DNA from 3 places in the Paraburkholderia unamae genome. Region 2 is predicted to be linked to each of the others. Evidence: riboswitches for the same ligand, from Rfam matches in the RefSeq annotation. Region 2 holds a riboswitch; each other region holds the start of a gene.
What was found. A riboswitch is a leader RNA that binds a small molecule or an ion and turns the genes downstream of it on or off. The one in region 2 is predicted to bind cobalamin.
Positions count from the first base shown of each region.

Region 1: it holds a riboswitch for cobalamin, as region 2 does, so the genes downstream of both, cobW (cobalamin biosynthesis protein CobW) here and C7402_RS29690 (porin) in region 2, are expected to answer to the same signal.
Region 3: it holds a riboswitch for cobalamin, as region 2 does, so the genes downstream of both, cobG (precorrin-3B synthase) here and C7402_RS29690 (porin) in region 2, are expected to answer to the same signal.

Region 1 covers NZ_QEOB01000005.1:117,156-124,445, forward strand. Annotated here, with positions in the region: gene cobO (cob(I)yrinic acid a,c-diamide adenosyltransferase) at 1-567, opposite strand, end outside; gene C7402_RS12235 (cobalamin biosynthesis protein) at 616-1,071, opposite strand; cobalamin riboswitch at 1,205-1,473, shown strand; gene cobW (cobalamin biosynthesis protein CobW) at 1,694-2,785, shown strand; gene cobN (cobaltochelatase subunit CobN) at 2,812-6,606, shown strand; gene C7402_RS12250 (magnesium chelatase ATPase subunit I) at 6,603-7,290, shown strand, end outside.
Region 2 covers NZ_QEOB01000016.1:34,940-42,229, reverse strand. Annotated here, with positions in the region: gene C7402_RS29710 (DUF899 domain-containing protein) at 1-654, opposite strand, end outside; gene C7402_RS29705 (helix-turn-helix domain-containing protein) at 803-2,023, shown strand; gene C7402_RS29700 (Vgb family protein) at 2,075-2,716, shown strand; gene C7402_RS29695 (TonB-dependent receptor domain-containing protein) at 2,768-4,696, opposite strand; cobalamin riboswitch at 4,804-4,985, opposite strand; adenosylcobalamin (AdoCbl) riboswitch at 5,131-5,223, shown strand; gene C7402_RS29690 (porin) at 5,475-6,578, shown strand; gene C7402_RS29685 (hypothetical protein) at 6,640-6,951, shown strand; gene C7402_RS29680 (acid phosphatase) at 6,988-7,290, opposite strand, start outside.
Region 3 covers NZ_QEOB01000005.1:130,929-138,218, reverse strand. Annotated here, with positions in the region: gene C7402_RS12320 (sodium:solute symporter family protein) at 1-867, shown strand, start outside; gene C7402_RS12315 (glutathione S-transferase family protein) at 925-1,542, opposite strand; gene C7402_RS12310 (YciI family protein) at 1,556-1,921, opposite strand; gene C7402_RS12305 (MarR family winged helix-turn-helix transcriptional regulator) at 2,036-2,482, shown strand; gene cobM (precorrin-4 C(11)-methyltransferase) at 2,486-3,217, opposite strand; gene C7402_RS12295 (cobalt-precorrin-6A reductase) at 3,214-3,957, opposite strand; gene cbiE (precorrin-6y C5,15-methyltransferase (decarboxylating) subunit CbiE) at 3,954-5,177, opposite strand; cobalamin riboswitch at 5,288-5,484, shown strand; gene cobG (precorrin-3B synthase) at 5,617-6,963, shown strand; gene C7402_RS12280 (precorrin-8X methylmutase) at 6,956-7,290, shown strand, end outside.

The DNA.
Region 1 (7,290 bases), on a different contig from region 2:
CTCGCGGTACGGGTGCTTCACGAGGCGCATTTCGGTGACGAGGTCGGCGGCTTCGATGAGCGCGTCGGGCGCATGGCGTCCCGTGACGACCACATGCACGTGCGGCGCGCGCGAGTCGATCACGCCGAGCACTTCGTCGAGCGGCAGATATTCGTATTTGAGCACCGTGTTGAGTTCGTCGAGGATCACCATCGTGTAGTCGCCGCTCTCGATCATGCGCTTCGCTTCGTCCCAGCCCTTGCGCGCGGTGGCGATGTCGGCGTCGCGATTCTGCGTGTTCCAGGTGTAGCCATCGCCCATCGTCACGAAATCGCAGTGCGCGACGCTGCCGAGAAAGTCGCGCTCGGCCGTGTGCAGCGCCCCCTTGATGAACTGCACCACGCCGAGCTTCATGCCGTGGCCGAGCATGCGCACGGCCATGCCGAACGCCGCCGTGCTCTTGCCCTTGCCGTTGCCGGTGTTGACGATCAGCAGGCCTTTTTCGAGCGTCGCGGCGGCCTGTTTTTTCTCGTGGCCCTCGCGGCGGCGTTGCGTCATGCGTTGGTGCGATTCGGAATCGGTTTTCATCGTCGGGTGTCGGGAATCGGGTTTCGTGATGAGGTTGAGGCTGAATTTTCAGGGCGATTTCGCCGTGTCTTGTGCCGGGCGCGTGGTCTCGACCGCAATCGCGACCGCGACTGTCACGCCTTCGAGCGCGAGCTTGCCGCGCACGAGCGGACCGCCGCTCGCCGCGAGCCGGGCGCAGGGTTCGCATACGCCTTGCACGCCGAATTGCGCTTGCGCCGCGGCGGAAGGTGGCGCAAGCGTCGGCGTCGCCGCGATCTGCTCGCGCGTGTTCGTGCGCAGCGGCAGCGCATGGGCCGCGCAGAACGCGCGCAACGCGGGTTCGTCGGCCTTCGCGTCGAGCGTGGCCACGGCCGTTACGCGTTCGAGCGGCCACGCGCCGAGTGCGGCGCACACGGCCGCTTCAACTTGCGCGAGCGTCACGCCGCGCTTGCAGCCGATGCCCAGCACGAGCGGCGGCGCGCTTTGCGCGGTCTCGAATGAAGGGCGAATGTGGGCAAGATTCACGGCGGGCGCGTCGATCCTGGGCGTGACCGGAGAGGTAAAACCATCGTGGCCCGGCGTTGGCCGGATGCGCGCTACGATAGCACACGCCTTTGCGGCTTCCCACGCCTTCCTTGACGCGCAAGCAAGCCACGCCTACACTCGCACGCACTCTGGTGCTCGCGCGCGCGATTCATTCTGCGTGCGCAGTTAAACGGGAATCAGGGAGCCATCCCGCCTGGGGCATGGCCAACCTGAACTGCACCCGCAACGGTACAACGAGCGCGGCGTTCGCACGAACGCTGCAAGCCGCTTCCATGCTTCAAGCAGTCCACGCCACTGTGCGAGCCGGCCGCAAGGCCGCCCGCGCGGGAAGGCGAAGCGGCGTTTCGTCAGTCCGGATACCGGCCAGATACGTGGGATTCGCGGTGCGGGGATGCGGTGCCGGGTCCGTGATTTTCATGCGTCAGCCGGGCGTGGCCCGTGGCGCGTCTCTGGTCGTTCGTCCCCGGCAGGTTGAATCGTTGCGCTACTTTGCGTCAGGGCGCAGCAACGCACGCGTGTGCTCGCGCGCACGACACCCGCACGAACGGCCAGCGCGACGCACCGCGCCCATCACCCGGCATGGCGCCAAAAGGAGCACCTCATGCAAATGCGCAAGATTCCGGTCACGATCGTGACGGGCTTTCTCGGCAGCGGCAAAACCACGCTGCTGCGCCACATTCTCCAGCACGCGGGCGGCCTGCGCGTCGCGGTCATCGTCAACGAATTCGGCGAACTCGGTATCGACGGCGAGATCCTGCGCGGCTGCGGCATTGGCTGCGACGAGAACGGCAACGAAACGGAAGGCCAGCTCTACGAACTCGCGAACGGTTGCCTGTGCTGCACCGTGCAGGAAGAGTTCTTCCCGGTGATGGAAAAACTGCTCGAGCGCCGCGGCGAGATCGATCACGTGCTGATCGAAACCTCGGGTCTCGCGCTGCCCAAGCCGCTCGTGCAGGCGTTCAACTGGCCGTCGATCCGCAACGCGTTCACCGTCGATGCGGTCGTGACCGTGGTGGACGGCCCCGCCGCCGCGAGCGGCCAGTTCGCCGAAAACCCGCAGGCCGTGGACGCGCAACGCCGCGCCGATCCGAATCTCGATCATGAGTCGCCGCTGCACGAGCTGTTCGAAGACCAGCTTTCGGCCGCCGATCTCGTCATCCTCAACAAGACCGACCTGCTGGACGAAGCGGGCCAGGACGCGCTCATCGCAGAGCTGCGCGAAGAACTGCCGCAGCAGGTGAAGATCGTGCGCGCGCAGCACGGCAAGCTCGACCTGCATACGCTGCTCGGGCTCGAAGCGGCTTCGGAGGAGAGCATTCATCTGCGCCACGACCATCACGGTTCCGCCGACGATCCCGATCATCACCATGACGAGTTCGATTCGGTGGTGGTGTCGGGCGCGGCGCTTTCGCGCGAGACCGTGATCGAGGCGCTGCAACAACTCGTCGACGCGCACACGATCTATCGCGTGAAGGGTTTCGCGGCGTTGCCGGGCGCGCCGATGCGTCTCGTGATTCAAGGCGTGGGCCGCCGTTTCGACAGCTATTTCGATCGCCGCTGGAACGCGCAGGAAAGCGCAGCGCAGCCGCTCGCGAGCCGCTTCGTGCTGATTGGCGAAGACCTCGACGGCGTGGCGCTGCAAGCCGCATTCGACGCGGCATTGGCGAGCGTGCAGACCGCCGGCGCGAAGTGAAACGCTGAGCAAGACAAGGCCGCAACATGCATCTGCTGCGCACCACGCCGGGTGGTTTCGTCGACGACACCCAGGGCGTTATCCGCATCGACCAGCAGCCCGCCGAGATCGTCGTGCTGAGTTCGGCGGACACGACGCTCGCCTTGCTCGCGAGCGTCGTGCCGCGCCTGCCCGAAGGCTTCCCGAGCGTGCGGCTCGCGAACGTCACGTATCTGCGCCAGCCCGCGTCGGTGGACTTCTACGTCGACGACGTGTTGCAGCACGCGCGCGTGGTGGTGGTCGATCATCTGGGCGGCGAGACCTACTGGCCTTATGGCATCGAGCAGGTGGTGTCGCTTGCGCAGCGTCGTGGGCAACTGCTCGCCATGTTTTCCGGCGACTTGCAGGAAGATCCCAACCTCATCGCCAAGAGCCGTGCAGAGCCGGAGTTTTGCCGTCTGTTGTGGCGCTACCTGCGCGAAGGCGGCGCGGCGAACGCCGAATCGTTTTTGCGCGCGCTCGCGTGGCGCACGTTCGGGTGGGGCAGCGAGCCCGCGCCGCCTGTCGTGCTGCCGGCCGCCGCGCTCTACTGCCCGCAGCGCGACGTCGCGACCATCGACGAATGGCGCGCGCGCTGGCAACCCGGCGCGCCCGTGGTCGCGCTGCTGTTTTACAAGGCGCATTTGCAGGCCGCGAACACGGCCGCGTTCGACGCGCTCATCGACGCGCTGCTCGCGCGCGGCATGAACCCGCTGCCGCTTGCGATCACCTCGCTCAAGGACGCCTTGAGCCGCGACGTGCTCGATCAACTCGCGGCCGAGCACGACGTTGCGCTCGTGCTCAACACCACGGCGTTTGCCGCTTCGTCGCTGGACGACCCCGAGCCGCTCGCGCTCGCGGGCGACGCGCCCGTGCTCCAGGTGATCCTGAGCGGCGGCAATCGCGAAGACTGGGTGAACGACAATCACGGGCTGAATTCGCGCGACATCGCCATGCATATCGCGCTGCCCGAGGTGGACGGCCGCGTGATCACGCGCGCGATCAGCTTCAAGGGGCTCGCGTATCACTGCAAGCACACGCAGGTCGACGTCGTGCGCTATCAGCCCGATGTCGAGCGCGTGGCGTTCGTTGCCGAACTCGCGCGCCGCTGGTGCCGCTTGCGCGGCCTGCCGAACGAAGAGAAGAAGCTCGCGCTCGTGCTCGCGAACTATCCGATGAGCGAAGGGCGCATCGGCAATGGCGTGGGGCTCGACACGCCGGCTTCGGTGGTCGGCATCTTGCGCATGCTGCGCGACGAAGGCTATCGCGTGAGCGACGTGCCCGAAGACAGCGACGCGCTCATGCGCATGCTCACGCAGGGCGTGACGAACGATCCCGACACGCGCGCGCTGCGTCCCGCGTGGCAGAGCCTTTCTCTCGACGACTACCGCGCGCGCTTCTCGCAACTCCCGGCGCAGGCGCAAAACGCGCTGATCGCGCGCTGGGGTGCTCCGGAAGACGACCCCACTGTGCGGCGCGGACGCTTCATGATCGCGGGCTGGCGTTGCGGCCAGGTGTTCGTCGGCATCCAGCCTTCGCGCTCGCGCGGCGACGACACCTACGCGAACTATCACGACGCCGAACTGGTGCCGCCGCACGCGTACCTCGCGTTTTACTTCTGGCTGCGCGAGACGTTCGGCATCGACGCCATCGCGCACGTGGGCAAGCACGGCAATCTGGAATGGCTGCCTGGCAAGAGCGTGGCGCTCGCCGACACCTGCTGGCCCGACATGGCGCTCGGGCCGTTGCCGCACCTGTATCCGTTCATCGTCAACGATCCCGGCGAGGGCAGCCAGGCCAAGCGCCGCGCCCAGGCCGTGATCGTCGATCACCTGATGCCGCCGCTCACGCGCGCCGAGAATTACGGCCCGCTGCAAGACCTGGAGCGGCAAGTCGATGAGTATTACGAAGCATTGATGGTGGACCCGCGCCGCTCGAAGCTGCTGCGCAAGACCATCCTCGCGACCATCGTCGAGCATCGCTTGCACGAGGAACTGAGCATCGCCGCGCCACAGGATCAGGCGGGCGAGGACGAACTGCTCACGCGCGCCGACGCCTACCTGTGCGAATTGAAGGAAGCGCAGATCCGCGACGGGCTGCATACCTTCGGCATCTCGCCGCAGGGCCGCCAACGCCGCGACACGCTGCTCGCGCTCGGACGTTATGCCTGCGCGGACGGGCAGGGTGCGAACGCGGGCCTTATCGACGCGCTTGCGCGCGACATGCGCATCGATCATCTGCTCGATCCGGCCACGGTGGATTGGTCTGCACTGTGGACTGGCGCGCGTCCGCCGTTGCTTGCGAGCGTGAGCGACGCGCCCTGGCGTCACGCGGGCGACACGCGCGAACGGCTCGAAGCGCTCGCGGCGACGCTGATAGACGGCCTGTGTGAAGGCACGCCGCACAGCGACACGGCCGCCGCGCTGCCGCACGCGGCCAAGGTGCTCGCACGCCTGCGCGACGACGTGCTGCCGCGGCTCGACGCATGTGGCAGCGAGGAAATGCGCCAGTTGCGCCGCGGCTTCGAAGGCCGCTTCGTGCCGCCGGGCCCGAGCGGCTCGCCTTCGCGCGGCCGGCCCGACGTGCTGCCCACGGGCCGCAACTTCTATTCGGTCGATACGCGCGCGGTGCCCACGCAGGCCGCGTGGGCGCTCGGCATGAAGTCGGCGCAGCAGCTTATCGAGCGGCATTTGCAGGAGCACGGCGACTATCCGCGTGCGGTGGGACTTTCGGTGTGGGGCACGGCGACGATGCGCACCGGCGGCGACGACGTGGCCCAGGCGCTCGCGCTGATCGGCGTGCGGCCGAAGTGGGCGGCGGGCAGTCAGCGCGTGACCGACTTCGAAATCATGCCGGTGGAGGCGCTCGACCGGCCGCGCATCGATGTGACGCTGCGCGTGTCGGGCTTCTTTCGCGACGCCTTTCCCAACGTGATGCATCTGTTCGATGCGGCCGTGCAGGCCGTGGCCGAACTCGACGAGCCCGAGCACCAGAACCCGCTGCGCGCGCGCGTGCGGCGCGAGCGCGACGCGCTGGTCGAGCAAGGCCTGCCCGCCGACGAGGCGCGCCGCCGCGCAGGCTGGCGCGTGTTCAGCGCGCGCCCAGGCGCTTACGGCGCGGGCCTGCAAGCGATGATCGACCACCGCCAGTGGCAAACCGACGCCGATCTCGCGAACGCGTACCAGGCCTGGGGCGGCTATGCCTACGCGCAAAAGAGCGCCGGCGACGAAGCGGGCGACGCGTTTCGCGCGCGCCTCGCCACGCTCGACGTGGTGTTGCAGAACCAGGACAACCGCGAGCACGACCTGCTCGACTCGAACGACTACTACCAGTTCCAGGGCGGCATGGCGGCGGCGGCGCGGCACTTCTCGCAGGCGCAGCCCGCGCTCTATCACGCGGACCACAGCAATCCTGCCGCGCCGCGCATCCGGCCGCTGCACGAGGAGATCGCGCGCGTGATCCGCTCGCGCGTGGTGAACCCGAAGTGGATCGACGGCGTGAAGCGTCACGGCTACAAGGGCGCGGCGGAAATGGCGGCGACCGTCGATTATCTTTTTGGCTATGACGCGACCGCGCGCGTGGTGGGCGACCATCAGTACGCGCTCGTGGCGAACGCTTACGTGCACGACGACGATACGCGCGCCTTCATGGAGCGCCACAATCCGCACGCGCTGCACGCGGTATGCGAGCGTCTGCTCGAAGCGATCCAGCGCGGCCTGTGGCAGGAGCCGGGCGAGCATCGCGCGCAACTCGAACAACGCCTGCTCGAAGCCGGGCAGCAACTGGAAGGATCAGGACCATGAGCGCAGCTGCCTCGCGTCCCGCGTTTCCCTTTACCGCGCTGGTCGGCCAGGCGCCGTTGCAGCGCGCGCTTTTGCTCGCGGCCATCGACCCGGCTATCGGCGGCGTGCTCGTGACCGGGCCGCGCGGCACCGCGAAATCCACTGCGGCGCGCGCGCTTGCGGCGCTCCTGCCCGAGGGCGCGTTTGTGACGCTGCCGCTCGGCGCGAGCGAGGACAAGCTGATCGGCACGCTGGACCTCGAAGCGGCGCTGCGCGAGAGCGCGGTGCGCTTCGCGCCGGGCCTGCTCGCGCGCGCCCACGGCGGCGTGCTTTACGTGGACGAAGTGAACCTGCTGCCCGATGCGCTCGTCGATGTGTTGCTCGACGCGGCGGCGAGCGGCGTGAACACCGTGGAGCGCGACGGCGTTTCGCACACGCATGATGCGCGTTTCGTGCTGGTCGGCACGATGAATCCCGAAGAGGGTGAGTTGCGCCCGCAACTACTCGATCGGTTCGGCCTGATGGTCGAACTCGGCACGCCATACGACGCCGCGCAGCGCCAGCGCATCGTCAAGGCGCGCCTTGCGTTCGACGCCGATCCGCAGGCGTTTTGCGCAACATACGAAGCGCAGCAGGCCGCGCTCGCGCAGCGTATCGTGGCGGCGCGCGCCGTGCTGGGCGCGCTTGGCTGGAGCGACGCCGTGC
Region 2 (7,290 bases):
CGCGTAGGTCGAATACGTGTGATAGACCACGCCGTCCTCCAGCACGAAGGCGCTCAGGCCGGGCCGGTCGCGCGTGTAGGTGGCCGCATCCGTGCCGCAGCTCGCCGCGAACTGCACGACGGGCTCGGGCGGCGGCGTCATGTCCATCGCATGGCCGCTGCGCGCGTAGTTGTACTCGACATCGCCCACGCGCTGCTGCGCTTCGGTAAACGACACGTTGAAATCGAAGTTGAAGTCATTGCCGCTCGACGACACCCACGGAAAATGCCAGCCCATGCGCTTGCGGTAGGCCAGCAGTTTTGCGAGCGGCGCGCGCGACACCGCCATGAGCCTCACGTCGTGATTCGCCAGATGCACGGCGATGCCGTCGAAGCCGTCCGCGATCGAGGAGCACGACGGGCAGCCCGCCGCGTAGTCCGGCCCGAACATGAAGTGATACACGAGCAACTGCGAGCGCCCTTTGAAGAGATCGGCGAGCGAGGCGCCGCCGTCTTCGGTTTCGAAGCCGTATGCCTTGTCCACCCGCACCCACGGCAGCGCCTGGCGTTGCCGCGCGAGCGCGTCCGAGCGCCGGGTGTGTTCCTTCTCCGTCGCCAGCAGATCGATGCGGGCTGCGAGCCACTCTTCACGTGTTCCTGTTGCATGGGTTGCCATCGCCTGGTCCTCCTATGGATTGACTGTGGCGGCCGCGCGTTGTCCGCGCCGCCGCGCCGTTCGATCAGGGTTCGATTGATCGCCGTGTTAGATTAGGTCCGGGCCGGAACGCGAGGGGAGTGACAAGTGTGGCGGGATTCGCATGAGCATGGATTCGCTGATCACGGCGGCGGCGCGCGCGCTCGCGGCCGGTGACCCGCTCGGGGCGCTCAATCGCGTCGCGTTGCGCGACGACGCGCCCGCGCTCGCGCTGCGCGGCATCGCCATGGCGCAGCTCGGCGACCTCGCGCGCGCCAAGGTGCTGTTGCGCAGCGCGGCGCGCGCCTTCGGTGCGCGCGAGGCCGTGGCCCGCGCGCGCTGCATCGTCGCCGAGGCCGAGATCGCGCTCGCTTCGCGCGATCTCGGCTGGCCGCCGCTCGCGCTCGCCGCGGCGCGGCAAACGCTCGAAACGCATGGCGACCGCCTCAATGCCGCCCATGCGCGCTACCTGGAAATTCGCCGCCTGCTCCTGATCGGCCGTCTCGACGAAGCCGCGCGCATGCTCGCCGAAGCCGATCCCGCACCCTTGCCGCCGTCCTTGCGCGCGGCCCATGAACTGATCGCAGCCGGCATTGCGATGCGGCGCATTCAAACGCAGCCGGCCCGCCGGGCGCTGGCCGAGGCCGGGCGTGCCGCGCGCGAGGCCGGCATCGCGGCGCTGAGCGCGGAGGTGGAGAGCGCGGAGACGCTGTTGCGCGCACCTGCCGCGCGCCTCGTCGCGCAAGGCGAGGCGCGTGTTCTGCTACTGGAGGAGGTCGAGGCGCTGCTCGCCTCGCCAGCGCTTGTCGTGGATGCGTGCCGCTACGTCGTACGCGAGCGCGCCGCGTTGATCGAACTGGCGCGGCGCCCCGTGCTGTTCGTGCTCGCCCGCGCGCTGGCCGAGGCATGGCCCGCCGACGCGCCGCGCGACGCGCTCATCGCGCGGGCCTTCCGCACGAAGCACGCCGACGAGACCCATCGCGCCCGGCTGCGCGTCGAAATCGGGCGCTTGCGCACGCTGCTGCGCGAGGTGGCGGAAATCGGCGCGACGCAACACGGCTTCGCGCTGGCGCCGCGCCACGCGCGCGAGGTGGTCGTGCTGGCGCGCCCGGTCGAGGAGAAGCACGCCGCCGTGCTGGCGTTTCTCGCCGACGGCGAATCGTGGTCGAGCTCGGCGCTTGCGCTCGCGCTCGGCGCGAGCCAGCGCACGGTGCAGCGCGCACTCGACTCCCTCGCGGGGGCGCAGAAGGTGCAGTCGTTCGGCTATGGCCGGGCGCGCCGCTGGACCACGCCGCCTGTCCCCGGATTCGCGACGACCTTGTTACTCCCCGCGCCGCTGCCGGGCGATTAGCATGAACGCCTGTTCTGTTCACTATTCTGTGCCGACGGCAAGGAGGAAGTCATGAAACGAACGACGGCCGAGATTGTTCGCGAGTACGGCCCTTATCCGGGTGTCGAGCAGGTGGGCGGCGTCACCTACGACGGCAAGCAGGTGTGGTTCGCCGTGGGCGAGCGGATCGCCTCGCTCGATCCCGTGAGCGGGCGGCAACTGGGCTCGATCGAGATCGCGGCGCACGCGGGCACGGCCTTCGACGGCCGGCATCTGTTCCAGATTTCCGAAGACCGCATCCACAAGATCGAACCCGAAACCGGCCGCGTGCTCGCCACGATTCCCGCGCCCGGCGGCGGTGGCGACTCGGGGCTCGCGTGGGCGGACGGCACGCTCTGGGTCGGCGTGTACCGCGAGCGCAAGATCCATCAGGTCGATCCGCAGACGGGCGCGATTCTGCGCACGCTCGAATCGAGCCGCTTCGTCACGGGCGTGACGTGGGTGGACGGCGAGTTGTGGCACGGCACGTGGGAAGGCGACGAAAGCGACTTGCGGCACATCGACCCGGACACGGGCGAAGTGCTGGAGCAACTCGACATGCCGCCCGGCACGGCCGTTTCGGGGCTGGAGTCCGATGGCGGCGAGCAGTTTTTCTGCGGCGGCGGCAATACCGGCAAGATTCGCGCGGTGCGGCGGCCCAAGCGCGAAGGCTAGAGCCGAGCGGGCGGGCCGTCGTGGCCCGTTCACCCGCTCGCAGGCCAGGCGTCAGAACGTATAGCTGAGCTTGCCGAACGCGGTGCGCCCGAGCGTGCTATAGCCGTACGCGGTCACATACTGCCGGTTGAACACGTTGGCGAGCGTGGCCGAGAGCGAGAGATGCGCGTTGACCTGGTACGACGCGCGCAGGCTGAGCGTCGTCCACGACGGCAGATAGATCGTGTTCTGCTGGTCGTCGAAGGTCGAGCCGTTGTACAGCAGCGAAAAGCCGGTGCTCAGCGCGTGCAGGTGGAACTCGTCCCACGTGTGGTCCACGCTCAGGCTCGCCGTTTGGCGCGGGCGGCGATTGAGCCAGGTCTGATCGCTCACGTCCTGCGGATTCAGGATGCCGACCGAGAGGCTCACCGGCGTGTACTGGCCGAGCGTGCCTTTGTACGAGAGGTCGATGCCCTGAATATGCGCGCGGCCCACGTTCACGGGCAGGAAGGTCTGCGAGTCGTAGGTGATGAGGTCGTGCACGCGCGTGTCGTACACGGCCGCCGTGAACGTGCCGTACGACGTGGCGGCGTCGAGCGCGGCTTCCACCGAGTCGCTGCGCTCGGGTTGCAGGTTCGGATTCGAGTAGCCGGGGTAATACAGGTCGTTGAACGTCGGCAGGCGGAACGCGTTGCCGTACGACACGCGCGCCGTGTAGACCGGCGTGATCGCCCATGCGAGCGCGACGTTGCCCGTGTTGACCGACTGCCCCTGCACGACCTCGTGGCGGCCCGCGAGAAACAGCGTGAGCGGCCCGAGCGTGGTCGACTGATGCAGCGAGACGGCGGAGTCGTTGCGCGCGGGCACGCCGTTCGGAATGTCCACGGGCAGGAACGCCAGTTCGCGCGTGTAGTCGTAGGCGAGCTTGGTCTCGCCGCTGAGCGGCTGGCCGAACAGCGTGTGCCCGGTTTCCTGGTGCGTGATCGACGTGGAGGTGGAAAAGCGCGTCGAGTCGATCTCGTCGGTGGGAATCGTCGGGTCGTTCGAATAGAGGAACTGACGATCGGTCGCGTAGCCCACGGACTGGTCGAACTGCGTGGTCGGCGTGATGTCGAGATGGAACGCCAGGCCCGTCGTGAGCTGGTTGTCGCGCTGCCGGTCGTTGCCGCCGAGGTTGTCGTAGGAGAGATCGGAGCGGTGGTACAGCGCGAAGGTCGAAATCGACCAGTTGTCGTGCGCGTAGCCGAGGCGCGCGTCCAGGTTCTGCGCGTGATACGGGTTGCGGCCGTTTTCGTGGCCGTAGGCCCACGGCTGTGTCGCGTCGATCCCGGCCGTGTTGTAGTCGTGGAGGCCTAGCGAGTAGGTAAGGCCGCTGAGCGCCGCAAGCGGGCCGGTGGAGGGGATCGTGCCGGAGGTGCGCAACTGCGTGTCGAAGGTCTTGTTCGAGCCGCCGCCGAACGACACCGTGGTCTGGTTCGGCTGATTCGACGCGTGGCGCGTGAAAAGCTGCACAACGCCGCCCACGGCGTCCGCGCCGAACGAGGCGGCGGCGGGGCCGGAGATCACTTCCACGCGGTCGAACGCGCTGGTCGGCAGGTCGGCCCACTCGGCCGTGCCCGTGGTGGAGGAGCCCACGCGGATGCCGTCGATGAACACCGCCACCTGGCTTGCCGACGAGCCGCGAATGCTCACGGCCGAGTAAGCGCCCGGGCCGCCGCTTTGCGAGACGCTCACGCCCGGCAGCGCGGTGAGCGCCTGCGCGATGCTCGGGTCGATGGGGGAGACGCGCTCCAGGTCTTCGCGCGTGAGGACCTGGGTGCTCGCGTAACGCTGGTCGAACGACTGCGGCAAATGCTGCGTGTCGCCCGTCACGAGAATGTTGGGCAGCGTGGCGTCGTCGTCGGGCTGCCGGGTTGGCGCGGACGATGCGCCGGCCGCATGCGCGGCTTGCCATGCGCAGGCCAGCACGGCGGACGTGAGAACGAGATGGCGGAACTTCATGAGGCGGTGGCTGGAAACAGCTCCTGAATACGGGCTGTCCGTGCAACGGGCGACCGCCCACCTGGATGGGCGGCGCTTGCGCATTGGGGCACCCCGCCCGCTGCGGCTGCTGGACTCGGCTGATGGCAGGTCTCCTGGCTTGCGGGTCGACGTCCGCTGCCGGCCTTCCCGGTTTCCCAGTGGCCTGCTCTGGCATGGACTCGCCGTTCACAGTTGCGGGGGCAGCCGCAGTCTCACACTGCGTTCCCTTTTGATCCCGTCGCCGGGAACCATCAGCGCGCAAGGGTAATGGCCGCGTATTCGGCGCGTCAACCATTCGTGCGCGGGGTGTGGCGAAAATGCCCGGTTTGGCCTGCGCCACGACTTCCGCTATGCTTTCAATTGCTTTTCGCGCGGCGGGCCTCGTCCCGGTCGCGGAAAGTGCAACACGAGCGGAACGCAGCAGGGAAGCCGGTGGGAATCCGGCACGGTCGCGCCACTGTGACTGGCACGCGGCAACGCGCCAGAAGTCAGACCTCGCTACGTTCTTTCCACGACGCAAACCAGGGCGCGTAACCCGAGGAGCCGTTCATGCACACCCCCATCTCACCGAGCGACCGGGCAGCCCGGCCGCGACCGCCTGGCGCCGCACGCGGCCAAAAACCGCACGCTGCGGGGCGCGGGTCCGCCCTGTCATAGCGAGCCGGATTACGACGTTTCAGACACCTCGCCGCGCAGAGCGAGGGCTGACAACGCTCGTCCGTACCCCTCCCCACAACGAAAAAGAGCGGACTCCGCCATGAATAAAACTCCCTTCACCGTCCTCGGCGGGACGGTACTGGCATTCGCAAGCACCGGCGCGTCGGCGCAGGAAATGACGCTGTATGGCGAGATCGACGCGAGCGTCGCCTACGTGAGCGACGTGGGCGGCCGCGCGCAATATCGCGCGGGCTCGGGCCTGATCGACGGCAGTTTCTGGGGCCTGCAAGGCAAGGAAGACCTGGGCGGCGGCAATGCCGCGGTCTTTCGCCTCGAACGCGGCTTCTCGGTCACGAGCGGCGAGTCCGTCGACGACCACCCGTTCTACGTGGGCCTCGCGTCGGAGCGCTTCGGCGCGCTCACGCTCGGCCGCCAGTACGACACGATGCACGACTATTTCGCGCCCTACGTGCTCACCGGCGGCACGGGCGGCACCACCTTCGCGCATCCGTTCGACAACGACAACGCCAACAACTCGTGGCTCGCCTCGAACGCCGTGAAGGTTGCGAGCGCAACCTATGGCGGCTTCAGCGCCGGGGCGATGTATGCGTTCTCGAACACGGCGGGGCGCTTTGCGCAAAACCGCGCCTACGGCTTCGGCGCCCATTTCGACGGCGGGCCGTTCAATGCGGGTGTGGCGTGGATGCATCTCGACGGGCGCGGCGAGTCGCCGCTGGGCGCGTACGACACGTCGGTGCTGCCGGGCGCGGGGCTCGTGCCGACCGAAGTCGCGGTGCAGCGCGAAGACATGATCGGCGCGGGCATGAGCTATGTGCTCGGCGATGTCACGCTGGGCGCGGCGTGGTCGCGCTCGATCCGCTCGGGCATGAGCGAGGCCGAAGGCGGTGGGCCGCTGCCATCCGGCGCGTTCAGCAACTACGAAGTCAACGCCGTGTGGCAGGCCACGCCCGCTCTTTCGCTGGCGGGCATGTACGCGTACACCGGGGCTTCCTCGGCCAATGCGGCGCACTGGCATCAAGGCGCGGTGCAGGCCGTCTATCAGCTTTCGAAGCGCACCGACGTGTATAGCGAGGCGGTGTATCAGCGCGCGTCGTCAGGGGCGCTCGCGATGATCAACACCTGCGACGCGTCGGGCGGGCGCAACCAGCTGCTCGTGGCGGCCGGTGTGCGGCACCACTTCTGATGCGGCGCGATCAGCCAACCTGCCGCGCCGGTCCGCCGCGCGAACCGCATGGGTGCATGACATGAGAACCGTGGACAACGAAGCCGTGACGCGGCTGCTGGGCGAACTCGAAGCCGGCAGCGACGACTGCTGGGATGTGTATGAGGAAGTGGGGCGCATCGTGGTGGCGCGGCTCGTCGAGAGCGACTGGCGCGCGCTTCAGGACATCGCGCAGGCATGGATGGCGAGCGCCGCCGAGCAGGGGCGGCTTGCCGACACGCCGCCCGCTTCGCGCGACTACGAGACGAACGAGGCGCGCGCGAACGAGGCCGACGCGGTGCTGTGCTCGGTGATCGTGAGCGCGGTGTTCGGCGCGCCGCCCGTGCGGCATTGAGGCGGCGCGCCATCCGGTCACTCGTCGCTCAAGGCATTACGATGCAGAGAGCTTGATGGCAACGCCGGTCGAGGAATACACGGGCGTCGCCTTGAAGCCGTCCACCGTGACCGTTGCGAACTTCACCGACGCGCCGCTGCCGTCGATCACGTCGATCGTGTCGCCGGCCTTCGGCGTGTAGCCGTTCACGAACTTCACGTGCAGCGTGCCGCCCGCCACCGTGAGCTGGCCGCCCACGCGCAGGCGTCCGCCGCCGTTGCCGTCGAGGTCGAGTTCGAGCGTCGTGTTGTCGAGCTGCGTGTATTTGCCCGTGACCGTCAACGGCGCGCTCGTCGCCAC
Region 3 (7,290 bases), on a different contig from region 2:
CACTACGGCAGCATGAGCGAGATGTTCCGCGCCATCGACGCCGCCAAGCCCGGCTTCCTCACCTTCGCGCCGCGCGGCCAGAGCGTGACGTGGTTCCAGTCCACCGTGCTGCTCACGGCGCTCGGTTTCTTCATGTGGCCGCACACGTTCATGTCGGTCTATACCGCGAAGAACGAACGCATTTTCCGCCGCAACGCGATGATCCTGCCGCTTTACCAGCTCATCCTGCTGTTCGTGTTTTTCTGCGGTTTCGCGGCGGTGCTCAAAGTGCCGGGCCTCAAGGGCGCCGACATCGATCTCTCGCTCTTTCGTCTCGCGCTGCAAACGTTCGATCCGTGGTTCGTGGGCGTGATCGGCGCGGCCGGCGTGCTCACCGCGCTCGTGCCGGGCTCGATGATCCTCACCACGGCTTCCACGCTGCTCGCCAACGACGTGTATCGCGGCGGCCTCGTGAAGAACGCCGACGACGCGCGCGTGGCGAAGCTCGCGCGCCTCTTCGTGCCGGTGATCGCACTCGTGGCGGTGGGCTTCACGCTGCGCGGCGGCGAAACGATCGTCGCGCTGCTGCTGATGGGCTACAACTTCGTCACGCAGTTGTTCCCCGCGTTGGTGTGCAGCCTCTCGCCGCGCAATCGCGTGACGAAGCAAGGCGCGTTCTGCGGCATCCTGGCGGGCGTGCTCGTGGTCATCGTCACGACGCTCACGCACCTGAGCGTGGCGCAACTGATTCCGTTCGCGCCGGATGCGATCAAGGACGTCAACATCGGCTTCCTCGCGCTGTTCGTGAACGTGATCGTGCTCGCCGTGGTGAGCATGGTGACGCAACCGCGCACGCATGTGGATCACGAGCATGCGCGGGCGCATTGATTGACATGACGTTTCAGGGAAACAGCCCGATCAGTCGGTACTGATCGGGCTGTTTTTTTATGCGGCCTTGCGCGCATCGGCAATACGCTGCGGCGCCTCGGGCCGCGCATACAGATGCTCCAGATACGCCTGCAAGCGCGGAAAGCCTTCGAGCAACTGCACTTCGTTGGCCCAGTCCATCAGGTACACCGTCACGCAGTCCGCAACCGAGAGCCGGTTGCCGACGATGAACTCGCGCCCTTCGAGATGCTTGTCGAGCACCGCCGCCATGGTCTTGAAGTCCTCGCGCGCCAGCTCGATATCGGCCGGAAGTCGCTTGTCCGGCGGATAAAGAAACGAGTGCCGCGTGATTCTCCAGAGCGGCTGCTCAAGCTCGGTGACGGCGAACAGCGTCCAGCGATAGGCCTGCGCCCGTTCGTCGAGATTCGTGGGCAAGAGTCCCTTCTCCGGATACTTGTCCGCGAGATACAGCACGATCGCCGCCGACTCGGGAATCACACGGTCGCCGTCGATCAGCACGGGCACCTTGCCGGCCGGATTGACGCGCAGGTATTCGGGCCGCCGGTGCTCGCCTTCGAGCAGATTGACCGAGACGAATTCGAAGTCGGCGTCGACTTCCTTCAGGCCCCACAGCGCGCGCTGCGAGCGCGTGCCGGCAAATCCGTAAAGTCTCATGGCAAGCCTCCGTTCAGGCGCCGGGAATCGGTAGAACCGGCATCACTTCGACGGAATCGCCGGGGAAAATCGAGAAATGCGGGTGACCTTCGAACAGCTTCGCGGCCTCTTCATGCGACGCCGCACGCACGACCGTGAAGCCCGATAGCGCGTTGGACGTATCCACGACGCCCTTTTCGCCGATGGATTTCGTCTTGCCGACCGGCCCGCCAAAATCGGCGATCGACGCCTTGTGCTTTTCGACCCACGCATGCCATGCCGCAATGCCCTCTTTTTCCCGCGCGTGCCGCTCTGCTTCGGGAAGCGCCGACCACGCCTTCATGCGTGGGTTGTCCCTGGTGCCGAGAAATATCGCGAGAAACAGCTTCTGATCGCTCATGTGTCCTCCGTCTGCTGATCTGGGTGCCGGCGCGATGGCGGGTGTGAAACCAGGGCAACGTCGGGTCGCCCCTCCGGCCTTGACAGAATAGGTTGATATCAACACAATTGCAACATGGCCAGCGCAAAGAAACTCCCCTTCGAAACCACGCTATTGGTGCGCGATTGCTGCCTGTGCTTGCATATGCAGCGGGCGGCGCGCAACCTTGCGCGCATTTTCGACGAGGTTTTGCGCCCGCTCGACCTCACGAACGGGCAGTTCTCGCTGCTGATGTCGCTGAACCGGCCGCATCCACCGGCCATGAAAGACGTGGCGTCGCTGCTGGCCATGGACCGCACCACGCTCACCGCCGCGCTCAAGCCGCTGGAGCGGCGCGGCCTGGTGGTGATCGAGCAGGACCCGGAGGACAAGCGCAGCCGCCTCCTGAGCCTCACGCCCGAGGGGCATCAACTGCTCAACGAGGCGTTTCCTTTGTGGCAGCAAACGCACGAGGCAATCGAACAACCGTTTGCCGAAGGCGAGGTCGACAAGCTGCGCGCGCACTTGCGCGCGCTTTCCTGAAACCTAGCGCTTCGACGCCCCATACAGTGTCGAATCGGCGAACCCTTCGGCCGCAAGCACGCGCCCGACGAGAATGAGCGCCGTGCGTTCGATATCGGTGGCCTGCACTTTTTGCGCGATGTCCGCGAGCGTGCCGGTCACGCGTTCCTCGTCGGGCCAGCTCGCGCGATAGATCACCGCAACCGGGCAATCTTCGCCATAGTGCGGCAGCAATTCCTCGACAATGCGCGCGATGTGGCGCACGCCAAGGTGAATGGCGAGCGTCGCCTTGTGGCGCGCGAGATCGCCAAGCTGCTCGCCTTCGGGCATCGACGTTTTCGTGGCGTAGCGCGTGAGAATCAGCGTCTGCGAGATGCCGGGCAACGTGAGTTCGCTGCCGAGCGCGGCGGCGCAAGCGGCGGTCGCGGTCACGCCGGGCACGACTTCATAAGGAATGCTGAGCATGCGCAAGCGCCGGATCTGCTCGCCGATCGCGCCATAGAGCGAGGGGTCGCCCGAATGCACGCGTGCGACGTCCAGCCCCTGTGCATGCGCGTCTTCGAGCAAGGCGACGATCTCGTCGAGCGTGAGCGGCGCGGTGTCCACCACCTTGTGCGCGCGGTGGCCTTCGAGCACGGCGGGCGGCACGAGCGACCCCGCATAGAGGATGACCGGGCAACTGCGCACGAGGCGCTGGCCCTTCACGGTGATCAGCTCGGGGTCGCCCGGACCCGCGCCGATGAAGAAAACTGTCATGCGTTGAAACTCCGCTGAGTGTAGTGCGCGAGCGCCTCGAGCGCGGCTTGCGCCGAGGCGAATTCGCGTTGCGCGTCCGGCAATGTCGGCCGCCGCATCATCACCACGGGCAGACCCATTTCGCGCGCGACCGCGAGCTTCGCTTCCGTGGCCGCCCCACCGCTGTTCTTGCTGACCACGACGTCGATGCGCGCCCCGGTGAAAAGCGTGCGCTCGCCTTCGGGCGTAAACGGCCCGCGTGCATCGATCACGCGTGCGCGGGCGTGGCCGGGGTGGGCGTCGAGGCAACGGATCGTCCAGTGCTGCGACTCGGGCACCTCGTCCAGATGCGCGAGCGGCTCGCGACCGAGCGTGAAAAGCGGCCGCGCGAACGGCGCGAGCGCTTCGGTCACGCCCGCCCAGCCGCTCACCATGCGCCAGTTGTCGCCGGCCTGCGGTTGCCAGGGCGCGCGGCGCAACGCCCAGTACGGCACGTTTGCCGCTTCGCAGGCGCGCGACGCGTTGGCGCTGATTTGCGCGGCATACGGATGCGTGGCGTCGAAAACGAGCGCGATGTGCTCGTCCGCGAGAAAGCGCGTGAGCCCTTCCGCGCCGCCGAAACCGCCCACGCGCACCGTGCAGGCGAGGTCGGCGGGCACGCGGCCGAGGCCCGCGAGCGAGTAGACATGCGCAGGGCCGAGCGTGCGCGCGATCGTCAGCGCGTCGCCAGTGCCGCCCAGCAGCAGGATGCGCGCCGTCATGGCTTGACGGCCTCGTAGAGCGTGACGGGCAGCGCCTGGCGCCACGTGTCGAAGCCCCCCAGCGGCTGCGCTTCGCCGATACCGATGCGCGTGAGCGTGCCGCCATGCTGCGCACGCCACGCCACGAGCGCCGCTTCGCTTTGCAGCGTCACCGCGTTCGCGACGAGCCGGCCGCCCGGCGCGAGCGCCGCCCAGCACGCGTCGAGCACGCCCGGCGCGGTCACGCCGCCGCCGATGAACACGGCGTCGGGCGTGGCGAGGCCCGCGAGCGCATCGGGCGCGCGGCCCGCCACGAGTTGCAGGCCCGGCACGCCGAGCGCCGCGCGATTGTGCTCGATGAAACGCTGGCGCTGCGCATGCGCCTCGATCGCGATCGCGCGGCAGGCCGCATGCGAACGCATCCACTCGATGCCGATCGAGCCGCTGCCCGCGCCCACGTCCCACAGCAGCGCGCCGGGCGTAGGTGCGAGGCGCGCGAGCGTGAGCGCGCGCACGTCGCGCTTCGTGAGCTGGCCGTCATGGCGGTAGGCGTCGTCGGGCAGACCTGGCGTGAGCGTCCAGCCGTGCGTGTGCGCCGGGGCTTCGCTCGTACATTCGAACGCGACCAGATTGAGCGCGGCGGCTTCTTCGACGTGCCACGCGTCGGCGCGGCCGTCGATGCGGCGCTCGCACGCGCCGCCCAGATGCTCGAACACGGCGAGGCGCGTCGCGCCAAAGCCCGCCTCGCTCAGCAACGCGGCGAGCGCCGCAGGCGTGCGCCCGTCCGAGCTCAAGGCGAGCACGCGCGAGCGGGTGTACAGATGGCGGCGCAGCGCGTCGAGCGGACGGCCGACGAGCGAGACCGTCGCCGTGTCCTGCAACGCCCAGCCAAGGCGCGCCGCCGCAAGCGAAAGCGACGAAGGCGCGGGCAGCACGCGCATTTCACCGGGCGTCACGTGGCGCGCGAGCGTCGCGCCCACGCCGAACAGCATGGGGTCGCCGCTCGCGAGCACGCACACGGGCAGATTCGATTCGCGATGCGCGAGCAGCGCCTCGACGCTGAACGGCTGCGGCCACGGTTCGCGCCGCGCGCGCACGCGCGACGGCAGCATCGCGAGATGACGCGCGCCGCCCGTCACCACGGCCGCGTCGAAAAGCGCGCGCCGGGCGTCGCGCACGAGCCCCGCGTAACCCTCGTCGCCGATTCCCACCACCGTCAGCCATGCCTGCCTGCCCTGCATTCGTTCTCCGTCGTTGCTCATCGCTCTGCGACATCTCGCGCGCACGCCCCTTTGCCGGGCGGAGCGCGCCTGAAAACGGGCATAATACCGTGTCCGCCGGCGCCGTTAAGGCAACTTTGCGTGAGACCGGAGCCAAGCGCCGAAGCGCTGACTCCGGGCCGCAAAAAAAGGGAACACAGCACGCTGTGGCCGCCCCCGCGACTGTAAGCAGCGAGACCGCATCCACCCGCGCCACTGGTTTTACCGGGAAGGCCGATGCGGCCCACGACCTGCGAGCCAGGAGACCTGCCGGCCGAACTGTTCGCACGAACCCATATCGGGCGGGGTGTACCGATATAGCGGCCGTTTTCCCGCTTGCCACGCGGGTTGCGCGCCGCACGTGCCATGCTTACCCGATATTCCCTTGACACACGAATCAACGCCCGACTCGCCCCTTGCCATGCTGGCCGCGCTCCGCCCATCGGCGTGCCCGGGGCTCGTGCGCGTGGTCGCGGCGCGTGACGGCGGTCTGTGCCGCATCCGTCTGGCCGGCGGCGTGCTGCACGCTGCCCAGGCGCGCGCGCTGGCCGACGCCGCGCTGGCGCACGCGAGCGGCGTGCTCGAACTGACGAACCGCGCCAACATGCAGATTCGCGGCGTGCGCGCGGGCGAAGAAGCGGCGTTGAGCGCCGCGCTGATCGGCGCGGGTCTGGGCCCGGCCGGCGTGGACGCGACGAGCGCGATCGAACGCGCCTGTGCCGCCGACGAATTGCGCAACGTGATGCTGAGCCCGTTGGCGGGCCTCGACCCCGCCGCCTGCGACACGACAACGCTCGCCGCCGCGCTCATCGACATGATGCAACGCGAGGCGCGTTTTGCTGCGCTTTCGCCGAAGTTCGCGCTGCTGATCGACGGCGGCGAGCGCATGGCGATGCGGGAGCATCCGCACGACATCTGGCTCGCCGCGCAACGGCATGGCGCGACGCTGCGATTCGCGGCGGGCCTGGCCGGCTGCCCCACCGAAGCGCCGATTGGCGTGCTCGCCGCCGACGATGTGTGCGGCTCGATACGCGCGTTGCTGCATGCGTTCCTCGATCTCGCCGGCGCGGACATCACGCGCATGCGCGGCGTGCTGGTCGCGCACGGACTCGAAGCGCTGCTGCACCGCGCACAGCAGCACGGCAAATTCTCGCTGATGCGCGACGACGCCGCGCTGCGAACCTGGCGGCGCGACGCGAGCGACGCCGACCTACGCCTCGGCGCGCACGCGCTGCACGCCGACGGCAGCGGCTACGTGGGTGCGCAGCCCGCGCTCGGCCGCCTCGACGCCGCGACCCTGCACGCGCTCGCCGCCCTCGCTGAAGCAGCGGGCGACGCGACGCTGCGCATCACGCCGTGGCAAAGCCTGCTGCTGCCCAACGTGGCGGCGCGCGCAATGCCCGCCGTGCTCGAACACCTGCGCGTGCTCGGCCTCATTGGCACGCGCGCCGCGCCGCTGGCGCGCCTCATCGCGTGCACGGGCTCGACGGGCTGCGCGAAAAGCCGCGCGGACACGAAGGCCGACGCGCAGCGTCTCGCGGCCCTCCTGCCCGCCGACGCCGAAGCCCACCTGAGCGGTTGCGAGCGCTCCTGCGCGGCCGCGCATCGCGCGCCGTTCACGCTGCTCGCGCAGGCGCCCGAGCACTACGACCTCTACCGGCGCGACGACGCTGCACCCGGCTTCGGCCAACTCGTCGCGCCCAACCTGACCATCGAAGCCGCCGCGCAGGCCATTGCGCGGCGGCCCCGGAGCACCCCCGATGTCTGATTACATCCGCGACGGCCAGGCGATCTATCGCGAGTCGTTCGCGACGATACGCGCCGAAGCCGACCTCTCGCACATTCCCGCCGACCTCGAAAAACTCGCCGTGCGCGTGATCCACGCGTGCGGCATGGTGGACGTCGCCGCCGATCTCGCGTTTTCCGCCGGAGCGGGCGCGGCGGGCCGCCAAGCCCTCGCGCAAGGCGCGCCGATTCTCTGCGACGCGAAAATGGTCGCCTTCGGTGTCACGCGCGCGCGTTTGCCCGCGAACAACGCGGTGATCTGCACGCTCGACGACCCTGCCGTGCCCGAACTCGCGCGCGAGATCGGCAA